Regions from separate parts of the Pseudoalteromonas sp. 2CM39R genome, predicted to be linked through region 3. Evidence: riboswitches for the same ligand, from Rfam matches in the RefSeq annotation. Region 3 holds a riboswitch; each other region holds the start of a gene.
The links. Region 3 has a riboswitch for cobalamin ahead of MTF66_RS16665 (TonB-dependent receptor domain-containing protein). Riboswitches for the same ligand answer to the same signal wherever they lie in the genome.
Positions count from the first base shown of each region.

Region 1: it holds a riboswitch for cobalamin, as region 3 does, so the genes downstream of both, MTF66_RS23590 (ABC transporter ATP-binding protein) here and MTF66_RS16665 (TonB-dependent receptor domain-containing protein) in region 3, are expected to answer to the same signal.
Region 2: it holds a riboswitch for cobalamin, as region 3 does, so the genes downstream of both, MTF66_RS20995 (TonB-dependent receptor domain-containing protein) here and MTF66_RS16665 (TonB-dependent receptor domain-containing protein) in region 3, are expected to answer to the same signal.

Region 1 covers NZ_JALNTM010000011.1:249,176-257,306, reverse strand. Annotated here, with positions in the region: gene MTF66_RS23610 (cobalamin-binding protein) at 1-702, opposite strand, end outside; gene cobO (cob(I)yrinic acid a,c-diamide adenosyltransferase) at 702-1,301, opposite strand; gene MTF66_RS23600 (cobyric acid synthase) at 1,294-2,775, opposite strand; gene MTF66_RS23595 (iron ABC transporter permease) at 2,775-3,785, opposite strand; gene MTF66_RS23590 (ABC transporter ATP-binding protein) at 3,787-4,599, opposite strand; cobalamin riboswitch at 4,673-4,803, opposite strand; gene MTF66_RS23585 (porin) at 4,861-5,790, opposite strand; gene MTF66_RS23580 (LysR family transcriptional regulator) at 5,954-6,823, opposite strand; gene MTF66_RS23575 (DUF413 domain-containing protein) at 6,913-7,287, shown strand; gene MTF66_RS23570 (response regulator) at 7,374-8,131, shown strand, end outside.
Region 2 covers NZ_JALNTM010000009.1:276,691-284,821, reverse strand. Annotated here, with positions in the region: gene msrA (peptide-methionine (S)-S-oxide reductase MsrA) at 1-322, shown strand, start outside; gene MTF66_RS20995 (TonB-dependent receptor domain-containing protein) at 471-2,324, opposite strand; cobalamin riboswitch at 2,358-2,512, opposite strand; gene MTF66_RS20990 (hypothetical protein) at 2,678-2,917, opposite strand; gene MTF66_RS20985 (YajQ family cyclic di-GMP-binding protein) at 3,061-3,543, opposite strand; gene MTF66_RS20980 (VanZ family protein) at 3,701-4,051, shown strand; gene MTF66_RS20975 (ketopantoate reductase family protein) at 4,044-4,937, shown strand; gene thiI (tRNA uracil 4-sulfurtransferase ThiI) at 5,053-6,510, opposite strand; gene MTF66_RS20965 (TetR/AcrR family transcriptional regulator) at 6,619-7,272, opposite strand; gene coaD (pantetheine-phosphate adenylyltransferase) at 7,489-7,971, shown strand; gene MTF66_RS20955 (capsule assembly Wzi family protein) at 7,968-8,131, shown strand, end outside.
Region 3 covers NZ_JALNTM010000007.1:55,716-63,846, reverse strand. Annotated here, with positions in the region: gene MTF66_RS16675 (efflux RND transporter permease subunit) at 1-294, shown strand, start outside; gene msrA (peptide-methionine (S)-S-oxide reductase MsrA) at 369-905, shown strand; gene MTF66_RS16665 (TonB-dependent receptor domain-containing protein) at 981-2,828, opposite strand; cobalamin riboswitch at 2,865-3,030, opposite strand; gene MTF66_RS16660 (YajQ family cyclic di-GMP-binding protein) at 3,297-3,779, opposite strand; gene MTF66_RS16655 (VanZ family protein) at 3,931-4,281, shown strand; gene MTF66_RS16650 (ketopantoate reductase family protein) at 4,274-5,176, shown strand; gene thiI (tRNA uracil 4-sulfurtransferase ThiI) at 5,203-6,660, opposite strand; gene MTF66_RS16640 (TetR/AcrR family transcriptional regulator) at 6,761-7,414, opposite strand; gene coaD (pantetheine-phosphate adenylyltransferase) at 7,592-8,083, shown strand; gene MTF66_RS16630 (hypothetical protein) at 8,124-8,131, opposite strand, start outside.

The DNA.
Region 1 (8,131 bases), on a different contig from region 3:
CCATTGCTGCCAATTAACTGTAGGTATTACCCGTTTTGATTTTTCATCAGGAATAATAATAACTTGTGGCTTAGTCACTATCACGTTTTCAATGCTGATTTGTGGGTAATCTGTGTCGCTGTCGGCAAATACATTGGTTACTTGGCAGGTTTCGATTAACTGATTTATCCAGGTATTTTTTGATACCGTCATCATAGGCTCTGGCCACAGCTGATAAAACCCAGTAAGCATGGTTTTATTATGCTGCGCGGCTTTAATTGCGTTGAGCTTAACTGTAAATGCCTCAGCTACTTTTTTACTTTGCTCAATATGACCGGTTAATTGACCTAATTTTAGTATTTCCTTAGCTACGCCTTCAATAGAGCGTGGATTACTTAAATGCAATTCAATCCCTAGTCGCTTAATTTGTGCTAAATCTTCTGCCTGATTACCGCTTTTCCACGCAATGACCATGTCAGGCTTGAGCATGAGTAACTTTTCGATAGAAATGCCATTATAGCCGCCGATACGCTCAATTTTAGTCGCCTCTTGTGGGTAATCTGCGTAATCCAGCGTGCCTACTATTAGATCACCCGCCCCAATGGCATATAAATTTTCGACTATGTGTGGTGCCAAAGCCACAATACGAAGCGGCTTGTCGGCTAAGGCTTGAGGTACATAAACAGCAAACAATAACAGCCCAAGAATAATGCGTTTTAACATTAGTAATCAAAGCCTTTTAGTGCTTTTACACCCGACTCAAACGCATGCTTTACATTACGCACTTCACTTACGGTATCGGCCAGCTCAATTAAGGTACGGTGCGCAGCACGGCCAGTAATAATTACCGATTGCATTACAGGTCGGTTGTTAATTGCAGCAACCACTTCCTCAAGGTCGATATAGCCATAGGTCACCATATAGGTGAGCTCATCGAGTAATACCACATCGATACTGCTGTCGCTTAGCATCCGCTTTGACTCTTGCCATGTTGCTTGTGCTGCCGCAGTATCGGCCTCTTTATTTTGCGTATCCCAAGTAAAACCTGTGTTCATAACAGCAAATTCAACTCCAGCTCCTTGTAGTAAATTACGCTCACCACATTCCCATGTACCTTTAATGAACTGACATACCGCGGCCTTTTTACCATGGCCAACACAGCGTGCAACCACACCAAAACCAGAGGTTGATTTACCTTTGCCATTACCAGTAATAACCTGAAAAATGCCTTTTTCTTGCTGTGCCGCTGCTACTCGAGCATCAACTTGTTCTTTTACTTTTTGCTGGCGCTGTTGGTGCTTGTCGTTTGTTGATTCAGTCATTGTTATGTCCTTGGTAAATTTTAATAATTTGTTCAATGTTTAAATGTGTTTGGCACATTTCAGCGAGGCGTTCTAGCTGGCGCTCGCGATGCTCATTGATGCTGATACCACTAATTTCACTGTCTGGTTTTAGCCACTTTAATAGCAGCTCTGTAGCAGCTGCGTTGTCAAATAAGCCATGTAAATAAGTACCAGCAATAGCATTATCATCACTAATAAAACCATCAGTTTCAAAGCCATTTGGGTGTTTATTAAAGCGAATAAGTGGTTTGTTGAGCGCTTGACCTTTACTGATCCCAGCATGTATTTCGTAACCCTGACAAGCAACCTGCTGCTGGTTTAAATTGAGTATTGCATTTACTTGGCTTAGCACTTTTTGCTCACCTAAAATGGTATTAAAATCACTAAGCGCTAACCCAGCTATTTGCCCTAATGATGATTCCACCGCATTAGGGTCACAAATCGTATTACCTAGCATTTGCATACCGCCGCAAATACCCAATACTTTGCCACCATAGCGTAAATGGCGTTTTATTTGCTGATCCCAGCCTTCATTTTTTAAAAATACCAAATCGCTAAGTACATTTTTACTGCCAGGCACAATAATTAAATCAACATCAGGAATTGTTTGAGTATGGCGCACATAGGTTATATTTATATTTGGGTGTAATCGCAGTGCATCAAAATCGGTATGATTACTAATATGAGGCACTAGCAGCACCGCAATATTAATGCTGGCCTCGGTCACATTATTATCTATGGCAACGGCATCTTCGGCATCAAGTGCTAAATCGTGTAGGTAGGGTAACACCCCTAACACAGGTTTACCTGTGTACTCTTCAAGCCAATCTAACCCGCCTTGTAATAGGCTAATGTCACCACGAAAACGGTTAATCACAAAGCCTTTTACCCGTGCTTGCTCTGATTCGCTTAATAGCGCCAAAGTCCCTACTAGGTGAGCAAACACACCCCCTTTATCAATATCAGCAATAATAATAACCGGGCAATCGACCTTTTCGGCGTAGCCCATATTGGCGATATCGTTTGCGCGTAAGTTAATTTCAGCTGGGCTACCAGCCCCTTCAACCAACAATAAGTCAAAGCGTTTAGCTAAACGGTTATGCGAGGTTAATACCGCTTCCATAGCCACTTTTTTATAGTCATGGTAAGAGTCGGCTTCCATATTGCTAATAGCCCTACCATGAATAATAACTTGCGCGCCGGTATCACTATTGGGTTTGAGTAATATCGGGTTAAAGTCTATTTCAGGTGCAACTTTTGCCGCAACGGCTTGTAATGCTTGTGCTCTACCAATTTCACCGCCATCATGAGTTACGGCACTATTAAGCGCCATATTTTGCGGTTTAAACGGCGCAACATTAACACCTTGATTAGCAAACACTCTGCAAAGTGCTGCAACCAGGGTACTTTTACCTGCATCTGAGGTAGTGCCTTGTACCATTAGTGTTTTCATTATTGAACCACCAGCTGACGCTTACGAAAATACAATATACTTAAAAAGAATAGACTGCCGATAGCCGCCGTGATCACTCCGATTGGCAACTCTTGATTACTTAATAGTGAGCGAGCGAGCACATCGACCCACACCATAAATATTCCCCCGACTAATCCGGTCATTAATAATCCAACGCGGCTACCTTGAGAGATAAAAAAGCGCACTATGTGTGGCACCATCAAGCCAACAAAACCAATACCACCACAGTTGGCAACTAACACGGCCGTGATCAACGAACTTAAAATAAGCATTAAAATTCTAAAACGATGTACTCTTACGCCAAGCGTTGTCGCACTTTCATCGCCTAACAACATGGCGTTAAGCTGACGCCTAAAACCCAACATGATTATTGTACAGACTATAATGACTAAGACAGGTAGCAGCAGCGACTGCCACTGTGCTTTAGCAAAACTACCTAAAGTCCAAAATAAAATAGCCGCGACCGCTTGTGGATCGCTCCAATAAAGTAGCAAACTAGTAAAAGCACTAAATAAAAATGATAGGGCTACCCCCGCCAATAACATCGATTCAACTTGGGCATTACGCTGGCTGCCAGCAATTAAAATTAATAATCCCATCGCCACTAAACTACCGGTTAATGCCGCCCCAGATAGCGCAATACCCGCCCCAGCTCCCACAAAAGACATTAGTATAACCACACCTAATGAAGCGCCGGACGAAATACCAAATAAATAAGGATCTGCTAAGGGGTTACGGGTGACTGTTTGTAGTATTAAACCTGCAATCGCTAAGCCACTCCCAGCTAAAAAAGCCAGTAAAGTACGTGGCATTCTTAATTCAATAATAATACGGCTGGTAAATGAAGCCTCGTTTGAAAAGGTTAAGCTTTGATAAACATCTGCGAGCGACGTGGGTGCCGCACCAAAACTCAGTGCAATAAATAAACTTAATAGTGCGCATAGTAGCGCAGCGATTAATGCAACGGTATGGTTAGAAAAAACCGTCATATTATTGGTATCCATAATAATAAGTAATATGAGGAATAGCCTCACCCGAAGCAGCTACTTGAGGGTGAGTGCTCACTTGTGCACAAACGCCAAACACCTCATCCAGCATCTGCTCAGTGACCACTTTATTTGGCTTACCTGCATCAACAACTTTTCCATTTTTAATAACCACTAACTCATCACACATAGCAGCAGCTAAATTTAAGTCATGAAATGACGCAAATACCGTGATCCCTAGAGATTTAGCCAGCTCCATCAGTTGAATTTGATATTTCACATCAAGGTGACTAGTTGGTTCATCCATAATAAGAAGTTGCGGTTGCTGCACAATAGCGCGGGCAATAAAGGCTCGTTGCTTTTCACCGCCAGATAGCGAATCAAATAATTGAGTACTATGAGATTCAAGCCCCACATGGCTAATAGCCTGAGCTATTTTTTGTTTATCTGCTTGGGTGGTCGAACTGAATAACGTTTTATGTGGCGTAAGCCCTAGAGCCACAACATCGAATAACGAGAGGTTAAATTGCGACGGTGTTTCTTGGAGCACAACGGCAACTTGCTTGGCGTAGTCTTCGCTTTTTAGTTGCCAAATATCGGTGTTATTAAATTTAACCTCTCCCGCTGACGGCTGATTAAATCGATACAAGCACCGCAGTAAACTCGATTTTCCCGCACCATTAGGACCAATTAAGCCAACAAACTTGCCACGCTCAATACTCACATTAATATGCTCAAGGATTAAGGTGTTACCCACTCGCCAAGAGACATTATTAACGGTTAGAAGTGCAGTTTTTTTAGCGGTTTGAGTGTGCAAAAAATTATCCTAGGCAGAGAAAACCCACACTCAGTACCACAAGTACCAAAAAGAAAATGAGTTAACCCGCTCGTTATATGAAGTTTTAAGGCACTTGTATCTGACTTACAGTAAAACTGTTCACAGTTACGGGTATAGTTGAGGAGTTTCACCTCATTCCAAATGCTTGGCTATTATGCGCAGATAAGTAAATAATTTAAAGCAAAAAAAACCGCACTCAGCTGAGTGCGGTTAAAAGGGAGTGTTTTAACTAAGTATTAGTTAAAACTTATATTCCATACCTAAACCTAGGTAATCTTGGTCAACGTTGTTGTCCATATCAAAACTTGAGTAAAAGCCAAATACCTTAAGGTTTTTGTTTAGCTTGTGATCAACACCTACCGATACTGCGCTTTTATCATCGCTGTCATCAAAATCCATTGTTTGATATTGCACTTTAAAAGTGTTGCTACCCATTAGGTAAGCTGCATTCAATAAGTAACCGTCAGCCTCAGCGCTACCGTCTACTTTTTCTTGTGTTTGGTACATTGCGCCAAGTCTAAAGTCTTCAATTTTACCTTGAACTGTTGCACGTACTACGTCGTAACCATTTACTTCACTATCAGCAGCAACAGCAGCATATACAGCGCTCTTTTTAAGACCTGCATCGCCGTAAGTTAATGCCACTGAGTAACCATTTTTGGCATCTTTATCGTCTTCTGCAATAAATGAAGCTAACACTTTAAAGCCTTCATATGAGTTTGAAGCGTAAGATACTGAGTTACCTAAACGGTTTTCACCTTTAAACGTATTTTTAATATCACCTTCAAGGTCATTAAATAAATCAAGTTTACCTTGCGCCTGCTTTAGCGCGGTATCGTTACGGCCTATTACTACCTGACCAAATGAACCTTTAAAACCTACATATTGATTACGCGCTGAAATATTATCTTTATCGCCTTTTGAGTCAGCGTCCGACACATCAACCTGAAACTCAAACTTATAAACAGCTTCTAAACCGTCTGAAATTTTTTCAGACCCCTTAAGTCCGAAACGAGATGCATTACTTTTAATTTCAGTAAACGACCCTTCTCCATCATCAGATGATTGAACGGTTACATTCGCTTTACCGTAAATGTCTACTTCTGCAAGCGCATTAAAAGATAAACCACTAAGTAAGGCTAGGCATAGGCTCGATTTTGCAAATTTCATGTTATTTCCTCGATAAACACAATAGACTAATTTTTAAAACAGCAGCAGTGTGTCACCGCTAAATGACAAAAATATTACAAAGGACATATTTTTGTCTTTTTAAGTTAATAAAACTGCATTAAATCTGAAATCAAAATAACATCTAAAATATACCGTCTAACGACTACTTACTTTGTTTCAGTAAACTCGGTGTCATTTGCGACAGCAAATTAACCAGAGTTTCTATTAACTCTTTCTGTTCGTTATCTCTATGATAGGCAACAAATACATCTCTTGACGTATTTTCTACCCCTTTTACATGAAAAAGTTCGCCTTTTTCTAAATGGTCTTTAACTAATACCTGTGGAATAAACGCACTGCCGCCACATTGCAGTATTAAATCAAGCGCTATACGTCCGGTACTGGTTCTAAAATAAGGCGGCGTTTTACCGGTAAACTGACGCGCATGCCAAAGAGAAAACGTAGTTCCCCAATCAACATAAACATATTGATTATCAAAAAAGTTATCGCCTGTTGCGGTATCGTAGCCACTAACCGGAATAATAGGTAGTTCACAAATTCGTTCAACAACGAGTTCGTCTACTTTTGGTGGATCAAATAAAATGGCTAGATCAAGGGTGCGCTCTAATAGTAATCGAGTACTCTCTTGTTGTGCTTTTACCTCTGCCACCAAAGATACACCGGGCATAGCCGATACTATATTTGTAATACCAAACTGTAAAAACGCATCCCAAATATTAGGAGTCCCAGCCAAGCTGATTTGCTTATGCATATTATCTGCAAGTGCAACATCCACTTTGGCCCTTTGCATTCCAGTAATAATCATTTGTGCATGCGGCAACAAGCGCTCACCCGGAGCCGTTAGTTGAATATTATTGCGCTGGCGAATAAATAAATTTACGCCTAAGCCCTGCTCTAATTGACGAATTCGAAAACTCACTGCAGACTGCGTTATGTATAGGTTTTCTGCCGCTTTACCAAAATGGCGAGTACGCACCACTTCAACAAATGTTTTTAATAAATCTATGTCCAATTTTTTATCCTCACGATAAAAATTTTTTGTTTAAAAAAATAGCGATTATGACCCATACTCCAGCTAATAATTGGTATGAGGGTACAGCTATGAGCAATGATATTTCACTACTTCGTCAAGCATTTGTTAGTCAACGTCAGTTTTATGATGATCAAAACTTTCCACGCGGATTTAGCCGCAGCGGACACTTTACCTTGTTAGAGGCAAGTATTTTAGAACAGCACGGTGTTGTTTTAAAAAGTTTGTATAACAAAACAGTTGAGCCGCAAAACGAATATCAACAACAATTTGTAAATGCAATAAGTGGCATCATAGAGCCAAGTAACCCCATTGAGCGAGCATGGGTTAAATACTTAAAGCTAACAACCTGCAAAACAAAATTTCATACATTATTTGGTCGCTCAAAAATTTCAGGGCCAACACCAATCAGCCAAGATTATTATTCTGAGGCTGACAATCTATAAGTCATTACAATAGTTGCTTTTTGGCGTTTTAGCAGTTACAACTTGTATAAGCAAACACTTTTGCAAAATTTAAACAAGGCTGTTACGTGACGCACAGAATACTTATTATTGAAGACACCCCTACTATTGCGCGAGTGCAAAAGCATATCGCGCAAAAAGCGGGCTACGAGGTTGATATTGCTCAGTCGCTGGCTGAGACTAAAGAGCTGATAAGTAAACATGCTTACTTTTGCGCAGTGGTAGACTTTATATTACCTGATGCCCCACAAGGGGAAGCGGTTCCCTGCACCGTTGCAGCAGATATTCCTACCATAGTTATGACAGGCAATATCGATAATCAAACTCGCGATACCGTCGAAAAATACCCTATTATTGATTACATTATCAAAGGCAATAAACAAGCTTACGAATATTTAGAAAAGCAGCTTTATCGCCTACCTCGAAATAAGCAGGTAAAAGTACTGGTTGTTGATGATTCAGCTTCAACACGCCAATATATTTGTAATTTATTAACACGTCATAAATATCAAATCTTTCAAGCAGCCGATGGCCTAGAGGCGCTTAAAGAGCTTGAAAACACCCCTGACATCTCTGTGATCATCACAGATAAAGAAATGCCTAACATGGGCGGTATTGAGCTATGTAATGAAATTAGGCGCATTTATAGTAATGACGAAAAAGCTATTATTGGTATCTCAGGCGCTACATCGTCTAATTTGTCTGCCTTATTTTTAAAAAATGGGGCAAATGACTACTTGTATAAACCTTTTAATAGTGAAGAATTTTACTGCCGGTTAAGCCAAAACGTCGATATGCTAGAGCATATCGAAACTATAAAGCGCCA
Region 2 (8,131 bases), on a different contig from region 3:
CACCCTACTTGAAATGTTCTTCACTTTACACGATGCCACACAATTAAACCGCCAAGGTAATGATGTCGGCACCCAGTATCGAAGTGTTATTTACTATCATGATGAAAAGCAAAAAGCAGAATCTCAAGCCATGATTGATGCCTTACAAAAGCAAATTCGTGAGCCGATTGTCACCGAGCTTAGCCCGCTTACAAACTTTTACCCTGCAGAGCAGTACCATCAAGACTATTACAATGAAAACCCAAATCAAGGTTATTGCAGTATTCTGATTGCCCCTAAGCTTGCAAAGTTCGAACAGTATTACGCAGATAAACTAAAATGAAAAAAGCCCGCTAAGTAGGTAGCGAGCTTTTAGACGCAGAACTAATAATAACGCTGAGCTTGTTTTAACTTAAGACTAATGACATCAACGGGCAAATTAATGTCAACTACTCGCTATAAGTAAACAACTCAGCAGACCTTAGTGGTTATTAGAACTGATAGCGGGCACCTACAAACAGGCGACGCTCGGCCGTGTTGTAGTAATAAAATTCGTCGTTGATGTAATCACCATCTAGATCTGTACCATAGGCATCAACGGCGTTGTACTCTTTATCGAATAGGTTTTCTACACGTAGTGACACAGTTAAGTTGTCAGTTGCTTGGTAGTGACCTACTAAATTCCATAACGTATACGAAGGTAAGTGCGTTAACTTGCCATCACGGTCACCACGGTATTGCATATCGATACCGGCATCAAAATCCCCCCATGCTTTGTTTAATGACCAATTCACACTGTGATTTGACACATAGGTTAGTGACTGACCTGTCTCAGTATCTTCCGCTGAAAGATAGGTAAAGTTAAAGCTGTGATCAAAGCCAAATACTTGGTTTTTAAAGCTAAACTCAACACCCTCGTGGCGAGCTTCGTTTATATTGGTTGGGATCCACTGCCCTGATGCATTTGGTGCCCAAGCGATTTTGTTGTCGATTTCGCTGCGGAAAATCGCAATATCTAAGCTGATATCATTCACATTGAGTGATAAACCAAGCTCTTGGTTATCTGATGTTTCAGGATTTAACTCTGGGTTACCTGAGCCTGGGTAATATAAGTCATTAAATGTTGGAGATTTAAAACCCGTACTTTGACTTACGCGGAATGTAGCGATGTCATTTAAGTGATAGCCAACAGCTGCGGTGTAAGTTGTTTCATCATCAAACTGCTGATCATCATCTTGGCGAACGGTTAGGTTTGCCAGCACTTGTTCGTCGTCATAATAAGCGCCAACAAACGCAGCGAATACTTCACGGCTGTCTTTTAAGTAAGTACCAGAGTTAGTGTTCACTTCATCTTTATACCAATTCAAACCGCCACTAAGAGTCAGAGCTTGATTGAAAAAGTATTGGCCATTGTAATCGATTTGCTCACGCTCAGTTTCAAACTTATCGACCACCGTTGCGCCTGTGTAATCAATACGTGAGTCATCTGAACTATCACTTGATATTGCAATATCAATGGCATGGCTGTGTTTTTCGAAAGCTTTTTTCCAACCTAGTGAAGCTTGGTAATTTTCGAATTCACCTTTTTCTACAGTGCTGTCTGCAGGGCTATAAGCGCTATCGTATTTTGCTTCGCCTTCTGAGTATTGTGCTTGCGCTAAAAACTCACCTAACTGCTCATTTTGATAACCTAGATTAAAGCCAAGGTTTTTGTTCTCGTAGCCGTCTTCATCTGGGGCTAAGCCTTGCAGAACATCAAATCCATCTGTTTTTTCATAACCAGCATTAACTGCAACATCAACACCCGCAAACTGGCCACCTGTCGCTACTTGGTACTCTTGGTAAGAGTCTGAGCCAAAAGTAACATCTAAGGTCGTATTTTGTGCTTTACGCGTAATGATATTAATCACACCAGCTAGCGCATCAGAACCATATACAGCAGCACGTGAGCCTTTAATTACTTCAACACGCTCAATACTGTTTAAAGGAATATTGCTAATACTTTTATAGCCAAGTGTTGCAGAGCCGGTGCGTACACCATCAATTAAAATAAGTGTATGACGAGAACTTGCACCACGTAATGACACACCTGAGCTTTGCCCAAAACCACCATTGGCATTAATTTGAAAGCCTGCTTGGGTGGCCAGTAAGCTTGGTAAGTCACGAACATAGCTTGCTTCAATATCAGCACGGTCAATGACAGTAACGCTGGCTAATACATCATTAATTGATTGTTCGAATTTATTGGCAGTAACTGTGATATGCTCGATTGATTGCTCGTCAGCAGATACAGAAAAAGACAACGCAGCAGCAACCGCTACGCCTAACGCAGATTTATTTAGCATGATATCCCCTAGCCTGTGCCCACCGCACACGCGAATAGTAAGTTACTTCAAGGCCGGTCTCCGGACTCTGTACATGCATGGCATATACATTACCGTTGCGGGGGCAGTGTTGGCATTGTTTTCTCCCTGAAAACGCACCGACTTCCCGATTATCTTGCGACTATTTCACCCTTTGAAATAAAACGTATCTGAAGATACAGCAAGCACCTCGAAAATAGGCCGTTATTGTGATGATTTTGGGGAAGAAAGTCAATGGACGGCTATACTGCTAAAATAAAGTTTTAAGCTTTAAGCTGTAAGCCGAAAGTAAAAAAGCCAATCAGCGAGGCTGATTGGCTTTTATAAAACAATGATTACCAGAAATACTCATGAGGTTTCGAGTTTCCTAACGGAAAAACAATTCCTTCTGGGTCAGCACCATTCAGCACAAGCTTACAAAGAGTTTTATTTAAACGTCTTCTTGGCTTGGTCATCGTCATTTTCACCCACCAGCTTGGTGTTTGTTGGTAAAAATAAGTACTGTGTGGGCCTGTATATTTTCTGTTTATTTTACCGTGTTTATTACGATCTATTGCTTTGTTTTTTACTGACATAAATATCCTCTAGCTGAAAATAGCTAGAAGATATCTTTTTCTCTGTAACCTAATATTTGTCTCAAAATACGCTCCTTGTAAAGTTCAGAAACTTGTAGGCTTATAGCTTAAAACTTACAGCTTAAAGCTAAAAACATAGAGTATTAATCGCGGAAGTTTTTGAACTGGAATGGTTGACCTAAATCAGCAGTACGAACAACTTGCATTGCTTCTTGTAAATCATCACGCTTTTTACCAGTTACACGTAATTCTTCACCTTGAATAGCAGCTTGTACTTTGATCTTTGAGTCTTTGATTAACTTAACGATTTTCTTCGCTACGTCTTTTTCAATACCTTGCTTAAGAGCAACGTCACGCATTACGTATTTACCGCTACGCGACTCATCTTTAAGCTCAAGGCTAGATACATCTAAACCACGCTTTGAAATTTTCGCAGCAAGAATATCAAAAAGCTGCATAACTTGTTGTGGTGCTTCTGCTTTTAACTTAATTACTTTGTCACTTAGTTCGATTGATGCATCAACACCACGAAAATCAAAACGCGTCTCTAGTTCACGCTTTGCATTATCTACTGCATTCTGCGCTTCGTTCATTTCTACTTCAGAAACAATATCAAATGAAGGCATGGGGTTCTCCTAACATAGTCTTTTTTAAATTCATTTATGGTTGGCAATTATAACGCTTATTTATAGATTCTTTCTATTTTTATCCAACTTGTTCAGGTGCGATGCAAAAATTGTTTGATATACTGGCCATTCAATTTCGGCATTTTTAGGGTTTATTGTGACAAGGCGTGTTTACCAAGTTATCTTTTTAGCCAGCATTATTGGCTTTACAATTTTATTTGCCAAAGAAATTAAAGGGGTGAGCAACCTCTTTCCACACGTTGATAAAGTGGCGCATTTTGGTATTTTCTTTGTACTGGCCATGGTGATGGATAAAGCCTTTAAATTGCCACTTATGGTGCAAATTTTACTGTTAGCCGGATATGGTGCAGCCATAGAGTTTATGCAAGATATGCTGCCTTACCGTCAAGCTTCGGTTGGGGATTTTGTCGCTGACTTTATTGGTGCTGTAAGTTACTTTATCATTAAACTTGGTTTTCATTTAGGTAGTAAGCAACGTAATGGCTAACATTTTAATTGTTGGCGACGGTGCGATTGGCTTATTGTTTAGCCATTTTTTATCTGCGCAACATGACATTACATTACTGACCCGTAAGCCGACCCTGACCACGCGTTTTTATCAAGCGAGTAATGGTAAATCACACCCTATCAAAGCCCGTATCATTAATCACAAAGAGCTAAGTCAATCAGCCCCCTTTGACTTGGTGTTAATAACAGTAAAAGCATTTCAGGTGCAAACTGCCTTTGGACAAGTAAAACCTTACCTCAGTAAAGCATGCCAAATCGTTCTTTCTCACAACGGCATGGGGAATGTCGATGAGCTCAATGCCCAGCTTTTAAACACGCAAGGGTTAGCGTTTTTAACAACGCGTTTAGCTGGTTTTAAAACAGCGCCTTATAGTGTGAGCCATACAGGTAATGGCGAAAGCGTGTTAGGTGCATGTAATACAGCTGCAAGCGAAAACCTCGGTGAACTTAAGCAGCAGTTTAGTTACTTACCACACTTTTCAGTGAGCGATGATATTCACTCATTGCGATGGCAAAAACTGTTAGTGAATATTGCTATTAACCCGTTAACAGCGATTCATAACGTAAAAAATGGCCAGCTACGTGCACCGCAATTTAGCACGCGCATAATCAATTTACTTAGTGAAGCGTGCCTGGTAGCTAATAAACAAGGGGTTAAAGTAAAACTCAGCGAGGCGCTGGATCAAGCCTATTCTGTGATGACAGCCACCGCTGAAAACTTTTCTTCTATGCAGCAAGACATCAGCCATAATCGAGAATCAGAAATTGATGCAATTTGTGGTTATGTGTGCGAGCAAGGCGCTAAGTTAGGGGTAAAAACTCCCTATAATCAGGCCATGCTGAGCATGGTAAAAATAAAAAGTTAATTAGCTGCTAGTTACTAGGGGAAAGGAGAAAGAGTAAAGTTACTTGCTTCTCGTTTCTCGTAATTATTTCAGGCATTAAAAAAGCGCGAACATGTCGCGCTTTTATTACCATCCCTTACGGACGATACACTTTTACGTTGCTAAAACCTTCTTCGTGCAAGATCAGCGCTTGTAGCTGGCTCATCACACCTTTAGCACAATATAAGTAATATTCTTTATCTTTTGGTAAGTCACCAAATTTAGTCGCTAAGCGGAAGAAAGGTAAATGCACAACTTCAATACCTTCAAGCTCTAGTGGGTTTGCATCTTCTTCTTCAGGTGAGCGAATATCAACAACAACCGCTCCTTTAGGTAAATCAGATACAGACTCAGCTTCTTTAACTTCTTCTTTTGCTTCGGTGTCAATATCGCGAATATCCATCACACGCGCATTTTCAACAACTGTATTTAGCACGTCGAAGTCAAACTTAGCTTCTTCGGCAAGAATGGTTTTGATTTTAGCTTTAACCGTTGGCTTTTTAGAAATTACGCCACAGTATTCAGGCATGCTTTCTGCCATTTCAGCCGTGCCGATTTGACGCGCAATATTGATTATATCTTGCTTGTCGTGTTGGATTAACGGGCGAATGATTAAAGTTTCTGTCACACGGTCAATCACACTCAAATTAGCCAATGTTTGGCTTGATACCTGACCAATACTTTCGCCTGTTACCAGTGCTTGTACACCTAGTTTTTCTGCAACTTGGCTACCGGCACGCATCATCATACGCTTAAGCACAACACCCATTTGACTGTTTTCAACGTTCTCTAAGATTTCTGCTACAACAGGTTCAAAATCAACAGTAACAAACTTCACTTTATGAGTAGAGCTGAACTGTTTCCAGATATAATAACTCGCCTGCTTAACACCGATTTCGTGCGCAGCACCACCTAAGTTAAAGAACAAGAAGTGAGTACGTGCACCTTTACGGATCATTTGATAGCTTGCAACACCAGAGTCAAAACCGCCCGACATAAGCGATAGTACATCTTCTTGTGTTGGCAACGGGAAGCCCGCCATACCTAAGTGAGTTTGAGTAACAATGTATGCTTTATCATCACGTACTTCTAAGCGAACAGTCACTTCAGGGTGAGATAATTTAACGCGCGCACCTTCAACATGCTGGTTTAAACCACCACCTACGTAGCGCTCTACATCGCTCGATGTGAAATCATGCTTACCAGAACGTTTACAACGCACACAGAATGTTTTGCCCGCAATCGTGTGGCCGATTAGTTCAAGTGCTTTTTGGTAAATATCGTCGATTGAATCGAAGTCTGTTTCTGTTACTTCAATAAACTGTACGATACCTGGAATGCGTTTTAAGCCATCGATAATATCTAAGCGAACTTGCTCAGATTCTAGCAAGCTAACAACAGAGATATTGTCCCAGTTGTTTCTTACCTGAACTTTTTCGTCAACACGACGCAAAACGATCTTAATGTTATTTTCTAATAACTTGGTAAAACGCTTACGAACAGATTTACTCTTGATCGCGATTTCAGGGTGTAATTTGACGATAAATTTAAGCATAGTTCACTCTTAGACTGTGGATTTCACACGCCCTAAGGTATAGCAACCTCAAGGGCGCGCGATTATAACAAAAATTATAGCGTCTAGGAAATAAACTGCTTTGCGGGATTATTGTTCGCTTTGCTCTGTTTCAGCAAGAGCTAAATACTTAGCTCTTAATTGGTTAACTTGCTCTAGGTGTTGCTCGGTGCAATGAGCTTTTAATAGCAGTAATACTTTTAAAATACCGTTATAAATATCAGCTCTGGCAAGTTCACCACTTAAGCGACGAGCTTTGATGTAAGGCGTCCAAAAGCTCACGGTCATTTTAAGCATATGCGCAAGTTCTGTAACATCTTCGTCTTCAATGCAAATAACACCACCTTCACGTAATGCAAACAGCACATCTTTGACTTGCTCTAAAAGCTCAGCTTGAAACGCAATATAGCCTTTTTTCAGCTCTTCATCACGAGATAAAATATCGCCTAAGTTGTCGTAGAAAAACTGAAAACGCCACATTAATTCAAACAGTGAATCTAGATAACCGGCTAGATTCTCTAGCGCATCATCATCAGGCGTCAAAGGCTTAAAGTGTGTGTGTAAGTGGTCGCTATACAAAGCAAATATATGGCGAATAATATCTTCTTTATTTTTAAAGTGATAATACAAGTTACCTGGGCTTATCCCCATATGCGAAGCGATATGATTGGTTGTTATGGCACGCTCACCGTGGCGATTAAATAACTCGATGCTGGTGTGTATGATCTTGTCCTTTGTGCTCATAGCATAATTACTCTGTTTTTATGATTATTACGTTCCCCAGCCGAGCAGTATAAACAAATGCGCGGCAATTAAATACTACCTTGAAAAATATTAACCTCAATCGGTTTAGTACCTTATATAGGTGAAGGTTCCTAATCCGATACGCGTATTTTCTAAGCTGCATAGTCGAGAAAACACTGTTAATATAGCAGGCAAATTTATAAATCGCTGATAGTTATGAACGTTACTGCAATCTATCCGGGCACTTTCGACCCACTTACAAATGGCCATACAGACTTAATTCATCGCGCGGCAAAAATGTTCGATAAAGTAATTGTTGCCATTGCGCATAACCCAAGTAAACAACCCTGCTTTACCCTTGATGAGCGCGTTGAGCTTGCTAATAAAATTTTGGCGCATCTTGATAACGTGAATGTAATTGGTTTTTCAGGCTTATTAGCTGATTTAGCTCGCGACCATAATGCCGAAGTGCTTATTCGTGGTATTCGTGCGGTGTCTGACTTCGACTATGAATTTCAGTTAGCGAATATGAATCGTCGCCTGAACCCAGATCTAGAAAGTGTATTTTTAACACCGGCAGAAAAAAATTCATTTATTTCATCGACTCTCGTCAAAGAAGTCGCACGTCACAATGGCGATGTGAGCGAGTTTGTTGACCCTATTGTAGCCAAAGCCTTACAGGATAAAATTCACGGATGAAATTAAAAAAGTTCATTAGCTTAACTGCATTACTAATGATCTCTGCACCAAGTGCTGCTGGGCCATGGATAGAAAGTGACGACCCTTTACTTCGCGCTTCAATCGAAATGCTATTTAACCAAGGCATTATTAAACAGCCTATTAATAGCTACCCATTAAT
Region 3 (8,131 bases):
GAATTTAGTGAAGCTATTTTACAAGCCGCTACCCAGCGTTTACGTCCTATTATAATGACCTCCCTAACCACAGTTATGAGCGCGGTACCTTTGGTACTCGCCTCAGGGCCTGGCTCGGAAAGTAGAATGGTAATTGGTGTGGTGGTATTTACCGGCGTAACGGTTGCCACCATACTGACTCTGTTTGTTGTACCAGCCGCTTATTATGCCTTGGCACGTAACACGCAATCACCAGAGTTTTTACAGCAAAAGCTAGATAAACAAGCAGCTGAAAAACCACTTAAAGAGATCTAAGTCACTCTGAGCGTCGTAATTAGCAGTTACGGCGCTATTTTGGTGCATATAACCATATAATTGAGGAAGTACTTATGAGTTCGACCACACAGGTAGCAACACTCGGCGGCGGCTGTTTTTGGTGTATTGACGCAGCATTTAGGCGTGTTAGAGGGGTACTCAGTGTATGTTCTGGTTACACAGGCGGGCACACTGATAACCCAACCTACAAAGCCATTTGCACAGGCAATAGCGGACATGCCGAAGTGGTTAACGTTGAATTTGATTCAAGTGTAATAAGCTTTGAAACCCTACTCGCAATGTTTTTTACTTTGCATGATGCTACCCAGTTAAACCGCCAAGGTAACGATATAGGCACTCAATACCGCAGCGTTGTGTATTACCATGATCAGCAACAACAATTGCAAACACAGGCCGTTATTGCAGGGCTGCAAACTCATGTTAGCGAGCCTATAGTAACAGAGGTAAGCCCAGCAACCACTTTTTACCCTGCTGAAAGTTTTCACCAAGACTACTACAATGAAAACCCAGAACAAGGCTACTGTAGTATTTTAATTGCACCTAAATTGCACAAGTTTGAAACCGAATTTAGCGAGTTTTTATCTGAGTAAAAACACATTAAAGCTCTAACCAAATAGCCCAGCAATTTGCTGGGCTATTTCTTTTTCGGCAACTAAAAGTGACAATTAAAACTGGTAATTTGCCCCCACAAAGAAAGTTCTTCCTGCGCTGTTATAACCTAATAGCTCACCACTGGCAGCAAACCCTGTTGCCGCAGTAAAATATTCCTTATCAGTAATGTTTTCTATTCGAGCAGCTAACGACAAATTATCGAGCAACTGGTAATTGGCTGCTAAATTAAATACCGTATAGCCAGCGAGTTCAGAATCATAATACGCAATTGATGGACGCGATGAGCGATACTGCATATCTAAACTGGCATCAAAATCGCCCCATGATTTGGCGAGTTGATAATTAAACGATTCTGAAGGTCTGCGTGGTAAATCCGTATTCGTCTTTTCATCTGTAGCGTCTAAAAAGCTAAAATTAACAGAGTGTTCAAAGCCTAACACGGAAAACTCAGCCGACATTTCCAGCCCCTGCATAGATACTTTATCTATGTTAGTTGCAATATATTTACCTGAGTCCGCATCATAATTATTACTAATTAAATTATTGATACGGTTATCGAAAAGAGCAATATCATAACGCCCCCATTGAGTTTCTAGGGTAACACCAAACTCATTGTTTAAGGCTTCCTCAGGCTTAATATTATTATTTGGCAGGTAGTATGGGCTGTTAGTCACAAACGCATTAATTAAAGACGGCGCCCTAAATGCGGTGCCATGATTTAAACGTACCGTTACATACTGATTCGCTTTATATCCAAGTCCAGTACTGTAAGTATTTGCGCGGCCATGGAAGTCATAATCATCGGTTCTGATAACCGCATTTGCTAACCATTGTTCATGACTATAAAACGCGCCTATAAACAATGCGTTATTATCGCGTTTTTCTTCTGATGACGTTGCTGAAGAGTTTGATAAATCCTCAGACAAGTAATTAAAACCACCTGATAAATCAAGCTCTTTCGTTAGGCTATAAAGCCCTCGGTATTCAAACTCAACACGCTCTGTGCTATACACTTGCTGAACATCGGTGCCAGTTTGAGTATTTTCTTCTTGCGATACACTCAATGAAGTACTTTGGGTATATACTTCTGAGGCTTTTTTCCAGCCTAGCTTAGCGGTATAGTTTTCAAAATCGTAGGCATCGTTACCCCATGCGTTATCATACTGCGCTTCACCTTCACTGTACTGAGACTGTAAGCTCAACTCACCTAGTTCAGCCAGTTCATACGCTAAATTAAAGCCAATGTTTTTATTTTTGTAGCCATCATCATCGTGATCTTTGGTATATTCAGCCACAGGATCTTTGCCAGTAACATCAAAACCATCTGTCTCTTCATAGCCTAGATTATAATTAAAGCTAAGCGCCTCTTTTGCAAGCCCACCAGCAAGCTGATAATTACTGTAACTATGACTGCCCAAATTAGCCGAAAGCGTATTATTTGAGGCTTTACGGGTAATGATATTAATTACTCCGGCTACCGCATCAGAGCCATAAATAGCTGCTCTGGCACCTTTAATAACTTCAACACGCTCGATACTATTAACTGGAATATTAGTTAGCGATACACTACCTGAGCTTGCATCGCTCACTCTTACGCCATCAACCAATACTAAGGCATATTTAGCGCTAGCACCGCGAACAAATATATCTGCTTTTTGACCTAATCCGCCGTTACGGACAATATCAATACCAGCTATGGTATTTAATATTGCAGGTAAGTCTCGGTAATTCGCTTTTTCAATATCAGCGCGGTCGATAACTGCCACACTTGCTAATACATCATTTATAGGTTGTTCAAATTTATTTGCAGTAACGGTTATTCTTTCAATGGTTTGTTCTGCAGATGCAGAAAAAGACAGTGCCGCCGAAATAGCCACACCCAATGCAGTTTTATTTATCATGATGTTCCCTATCTCTGCCCACCGCAAAGATGTTAGTAAGTAAGATTACATCAAGGCCGGTCTCCGGACTCAGTTACCATAATAAAATACAGCATAACTTTACCGTTGCGGGGGCAGTGTTGGGATTGACTTCATCAATGAAAACGCACCAACTTCCCGATTATCCTACTAAAAAAATCACACCTTTGAAGTGTTTAGCAAGCACCTTGAAAATAGGCTGCTATTGTTATCTGTTTACTTAAAAATGTCAACGGACGTCTAAACATCTACAATTTGATTTTTGGGGTTCGGGGTTCGGGGTTCGGGGTTCGGGGTTCGGGGTTCGGGGTTCGGGGTTCGGGGTTCGGGGTTCGGGGTTCGGTAATTATCATAGATTCAAAAATAAAAAAGCCAAACAATATAGCGTGTTTGGCTAAATACATGTTGCTTTGAACTAAGCGCCTATAGTGCCTAGCTCGAAACAATAAATTAATCGCGGAAGTTTTTAAACTGAAATGGCTGACCTAAATCGGCAGTGCGTACAACTTGCATAGCAGCTTGTAAGTCATCACGCTTTTTACCCGTTACGCGTACTTCTTCGCCTTGAATAGCCGCTTGCACTTTTACTTTAGAATCTTTAATGGCTTTTACTACTTTTTTAGCCATATCTTTTTCGATACCCTGCTTTAGTGCAACGTTACGAAAAACATTTTTGCCTGCGCGAGAAATATCTTGTAGTTCTAGGCTCGCAACGTCCATTCCACGCTTAGAAACTTTCCCAGCTAAAATATCAAACAACTGCATAACCTGAGCATCTGCTTCAGCTTTTAATTTAATTGTTTTATCGTTTAATTCAATTGAGGCATCGACCCCTCTAAAATCAAATCGTGTCTCTAATTCACGATTGGCATTATCAACCGCGTTTTGTGCTTCGTTCATTTCTACTTCAGATACAATATCAAATGAAGGCATGATGTTCTCCTAACTAGCTAATCTTAATTTTATGCGGCAATTATAACGTTAAAATGATAAACCTTTACATTTTTCTGCATCTTGTTCAGGTGCGATACTAATTTAGTTTGATATACTGAGGCTTCTTTTTTATACGATTTTAGGATTCTTCGTGACGAGGCGTGTTTACCAAGCTATTTTTTTAATTAGTATTGTCGCATTTACCTTCTTATTTGCTAAAGAGGTAAAAGGGGCTGCAAACTTATTTCCGCATGTAGATAAAGTGGCGCATTTTGGTATTTTCTTTTTACTTGCCATTATAATGGATAAAGCCTTTAAACTGCCTTTATATGCACAAATATTGCTGTTAGCCGGCTATGGTGCCGCAATAGAAATTATGCAAGATAGCCTCCCTTACAGACAAGCATCACTGGCCGATTTTGTTGCCGACTTTATTGGTGCGGCGAGCTACTTTTTAGCTAAAGCCCTATTAACACTACGTAAAAAGAAGCGTTATGGCTAACATACTTGTTGTTGGTGATGGTGCTATTGGCTTGTTATTTAGCTATTTCTTAGCGAAACATCACACTGTTAATATTCTTACTAAAAAAGGCACCCTTAACACTCGCTTTTATAGCCGTGGTGATGCCCCTTCAGAAAAAATTAACGCTACTTTCATCTCACAACAGCAATTAGCCCAAGCTCCCGAGTTTGACATTGTTTTATTCACAGTTAAAGCGTTTGCAGTGCAACAAGCCTATGCCCAAGTAAAGCCTTATCTTGGTAATAATACCCATATTGTACTGAGTCATAATGGCATGGGTAATGTTGAACAATTAAATGCACAGTTAACAAAGCAGCAGTCGTTGTACTTTTTAACCACTAGCATGGCTGGGTTCAAATCAAACCCTAATATTGTGCAGCATACCGGAAACGGGCAAAGTGTATTAGGGGGCTGTAATCAACTAGCTATGCAAAATATTCAACAGCTTAGTGTACAATTACACACTATTCCGCAATTAATTGTCAGCAACAATATTGAGCAACTGCGGTTTGAAAAGCTACTGGTTAATATTGCTATAAACCCATTAACCGCTCTGTACAATATAAAAAACGGCCAGTTGCGTGCGCCACAGTTCAATAGCTCAATTATTAATTTATTAACTGAAGCGTGCCACACTGCGACCGCGCTTAAACTTAATATTAAGCTTATTGATGCCCTCGAGCGCGCCTATAAGGTGATGAGTTTAACCGCAGAGAATTACTCATCTATGCATCAAGACGTTTTGCATAATAGGCAAACTGAGATCATGGCAATTTGTGGTTATATTAGTGAACAAGGCAAGCAACATAATATTGCGACCCCGTATAACGACGCTTTACTCGCTGAAATTTTGGCAAAAAAAAGCGCGGAATAAATCCGCGCTTTTAAAATATTTAGCCATTAACGACGATAGACTTTTACAGTGGTAAAGCCTTCTTCGTGAAGAATAAGCGCTTGTAACTGGCTCATTACCCCTTTTTGGCAATATAAGTAATAGTCTTTGCCTTTAGGTAAATCACCAAACTTAGTTGCTAAACGGAAAAACGGTAAATGAATAACTTCAATACCATCAATTTCAAGCGGAGCGGCATCTTCTTCCTCAGGTGAGCGAATATCAACAACAACCGCTCCCTCTGGTAACTCTGTAACTGACTCAGCCTCTTTAAGCTCTTGCTTAGCTTCAACATCGATATCGCGCACATCCATAACACGGGCGTTATCAATAACGGTATCTAATACGTCAAAATCAAACTTCTCTTCTTCTGCTTTAATGACTTCAATTTTGGCTTTAACCGTCGGCTTTTTAGAGATCACACCACAGTATTCAGGCATCGTTTCTGCCATTTCTGCAGTGCCTATTTGGCGCGCTATATTAATGATCTCTTGCTTATCATGTTGGATAAGAGGGCGTAAAATCAGCGTTTCGGTTACACGGTCAATAACACTTAAGTTAGCTAAGGTTTGGCTAGACACCTGACCTATACTTTCACCCGTTACCAAAGCTTGAATATTTAGTTTTTCAGCAACGGCACTACCCGCTCGCATCATCATACGTTTAAGCACAACACCCATTTGGCTGTTCTCAACGTTTTCTAAAATTTCAGCAACAACCGGTTCAAAATCAACAGTAATAAACTTAACTTTATGTGTAGAGCTGTATTGTTTCCATAGATAGTAGCTCGCTTGCTTAACCCCAATTTCATGGGCAGCACCACCTAAGTTAAAGAATAAAAAGTGTGTACGAGCGCCTTTACGGATCATCTGATAACTGGCAACGCCAGAATCAAATCCACCAGACATAAGCGATAATACATCGTCTTGTGTTGGCAGTGGAAAGCCCGCCATTCCTAAATGGGTTTGCGTCACTATGTAGGCTTTTTCGTCTTTAATTTCTAAACGAATTGTTACCTCAGGACGGCTTAGCTTTACTCGAGCTCCTTCAACATGTTGATTAAGCCCGCCACCAACGTAGCGCTCTAATTCAGTTGAAGTAAAATCATGTTGACCTATGCGCTTAGCACGTACACAAAAGGTTTTACCAATAATAGTGTGGCCAACTAACGCAATGGTTTTTTGATAGATGTCATCAAGGGTTTTAAAGTCTGTTTCGGTCACTTCAATAAACTGTACGATGCCAGGAATGCGCTGCAAGCTATCAATAAAATCAAGGCGAGTTTGAGCATCATCTAGTTTTGTAACAACTGAAATATTATCCCAGTTATTACGTACTTGTACTTTTTCGTCAACACGACGCAATACAATTTTAATGTTATTTTCTAACACTTTGGTAAAGCGTTTACGGACTGAACGGCTTTTGATGGCTATTTCAGGGTGAAGTTTGACGATAAATTTAAGCATAGTTCAACTCTTAGACTGCGGGAATTCGCGCACCCAGGCATTGGGCGCGGCGAATTATAGCAAAAAATTTAACGCCTAGGAACTAACCAACTCAACAGGCTTAAGGATTCTGGGGGGCAGCATTTGCTAAAAGTGCGTACTTGTCTCTTAACTGATTAATTTTATTTGCGCTTTTTTCTGTACTGTAAGCCTTAAATAAAGTCAGTACTTTTACAATGCCAGGGTAAATATCTTGTTCAACCAGCACACCACTTAGTCTTCTTGCTTTCATATAGGGTGTCCAAAAGCTAACCGTTAATTTTAGCGTATGAGCAAGTTCAATGGCATCTTGTTCATCAATGGCAATAATTTCACTATCCCGCAAGGCCAAAATGATGTTACGTACCTGCTCAAGTAATTCCTGCTGAAAATCAATGTAACCCTGTTTTAAATGGCTATCGCGAGCAAGAATATCGCCAAGGTTGTCGTAAAAAAAATGATAGCGCCACATTAATTCAAATAGCGAATCTAAATAAGGGCCAAGATGCTCAAAAGCATCGTCGCCTTTATCAACTGGCTTAAAGTGAGTACTTAAATGATCACGATAAAGTGCAAATATATGGCGAATAATGTCTTCTTTATTTTTAAAGTGGTAGTAAAGATTACCCGGACTCATGCCTAAACTCGATGCAATATGATTAGTTGATATTGCTCTTTCACCATGTTCATTAAACAATGAAATACTGGTTTGAATTATTTTATCCTTGGTATTCATATACTCATTACTCAATTTTCGAAAATACGATGCTGCATTAAAACAATCCACTAGTATAAACAAATAGTCAGCGTTAAAACAATCAAGGCATGAAGTTCTTCACAATTTACTTACAAGGCTGCTTTGCACACTAAACACTGCTACACTACGGCTAAAAATAATAACACAGTAAATATTATGAAAGTGACCGCAATCTACCCAGGCACATTTGACCCTCTTACCAACGGCCACACTGATTTAATTCAGCGTGCGGCTAAAATGTTCGATACCGTTATTGTTGCTATTGCTCATAACCCGAGTAAAAAACCGTGTTTTACTTTAGAAGAACGCGTTGATTTAGCAAATGAAATTTTAAGCCATTTAGATAATGTAAAAGTGATTGGCTTTTCAGGACTGCTGGCTGATCTCGCTCGTGACCATAACGCAAATGTATTGATTAGAGGTATAAGAGCGGTTTCTGATTTTGATTATGAATTTCAGCTCGCAAATATGAACCGCCGTTTAAACCCTGATTTAGAAAGTGTATTTTTAACACCTGCTGAGCGTAACACCTTTATATCATCAACGCTCGTAAAAGAAGTTGCACGCCATAACGGGGATGTGAGTGAGTTTGTTGATAGCATAGTAATGAAAGCATTGCAGTCGAGGCTAGGGAAAACCAAGCATTAATAATTTTTTCAGAAAGTAGCGTATAAATGAGACGCTACTTTTAGACTC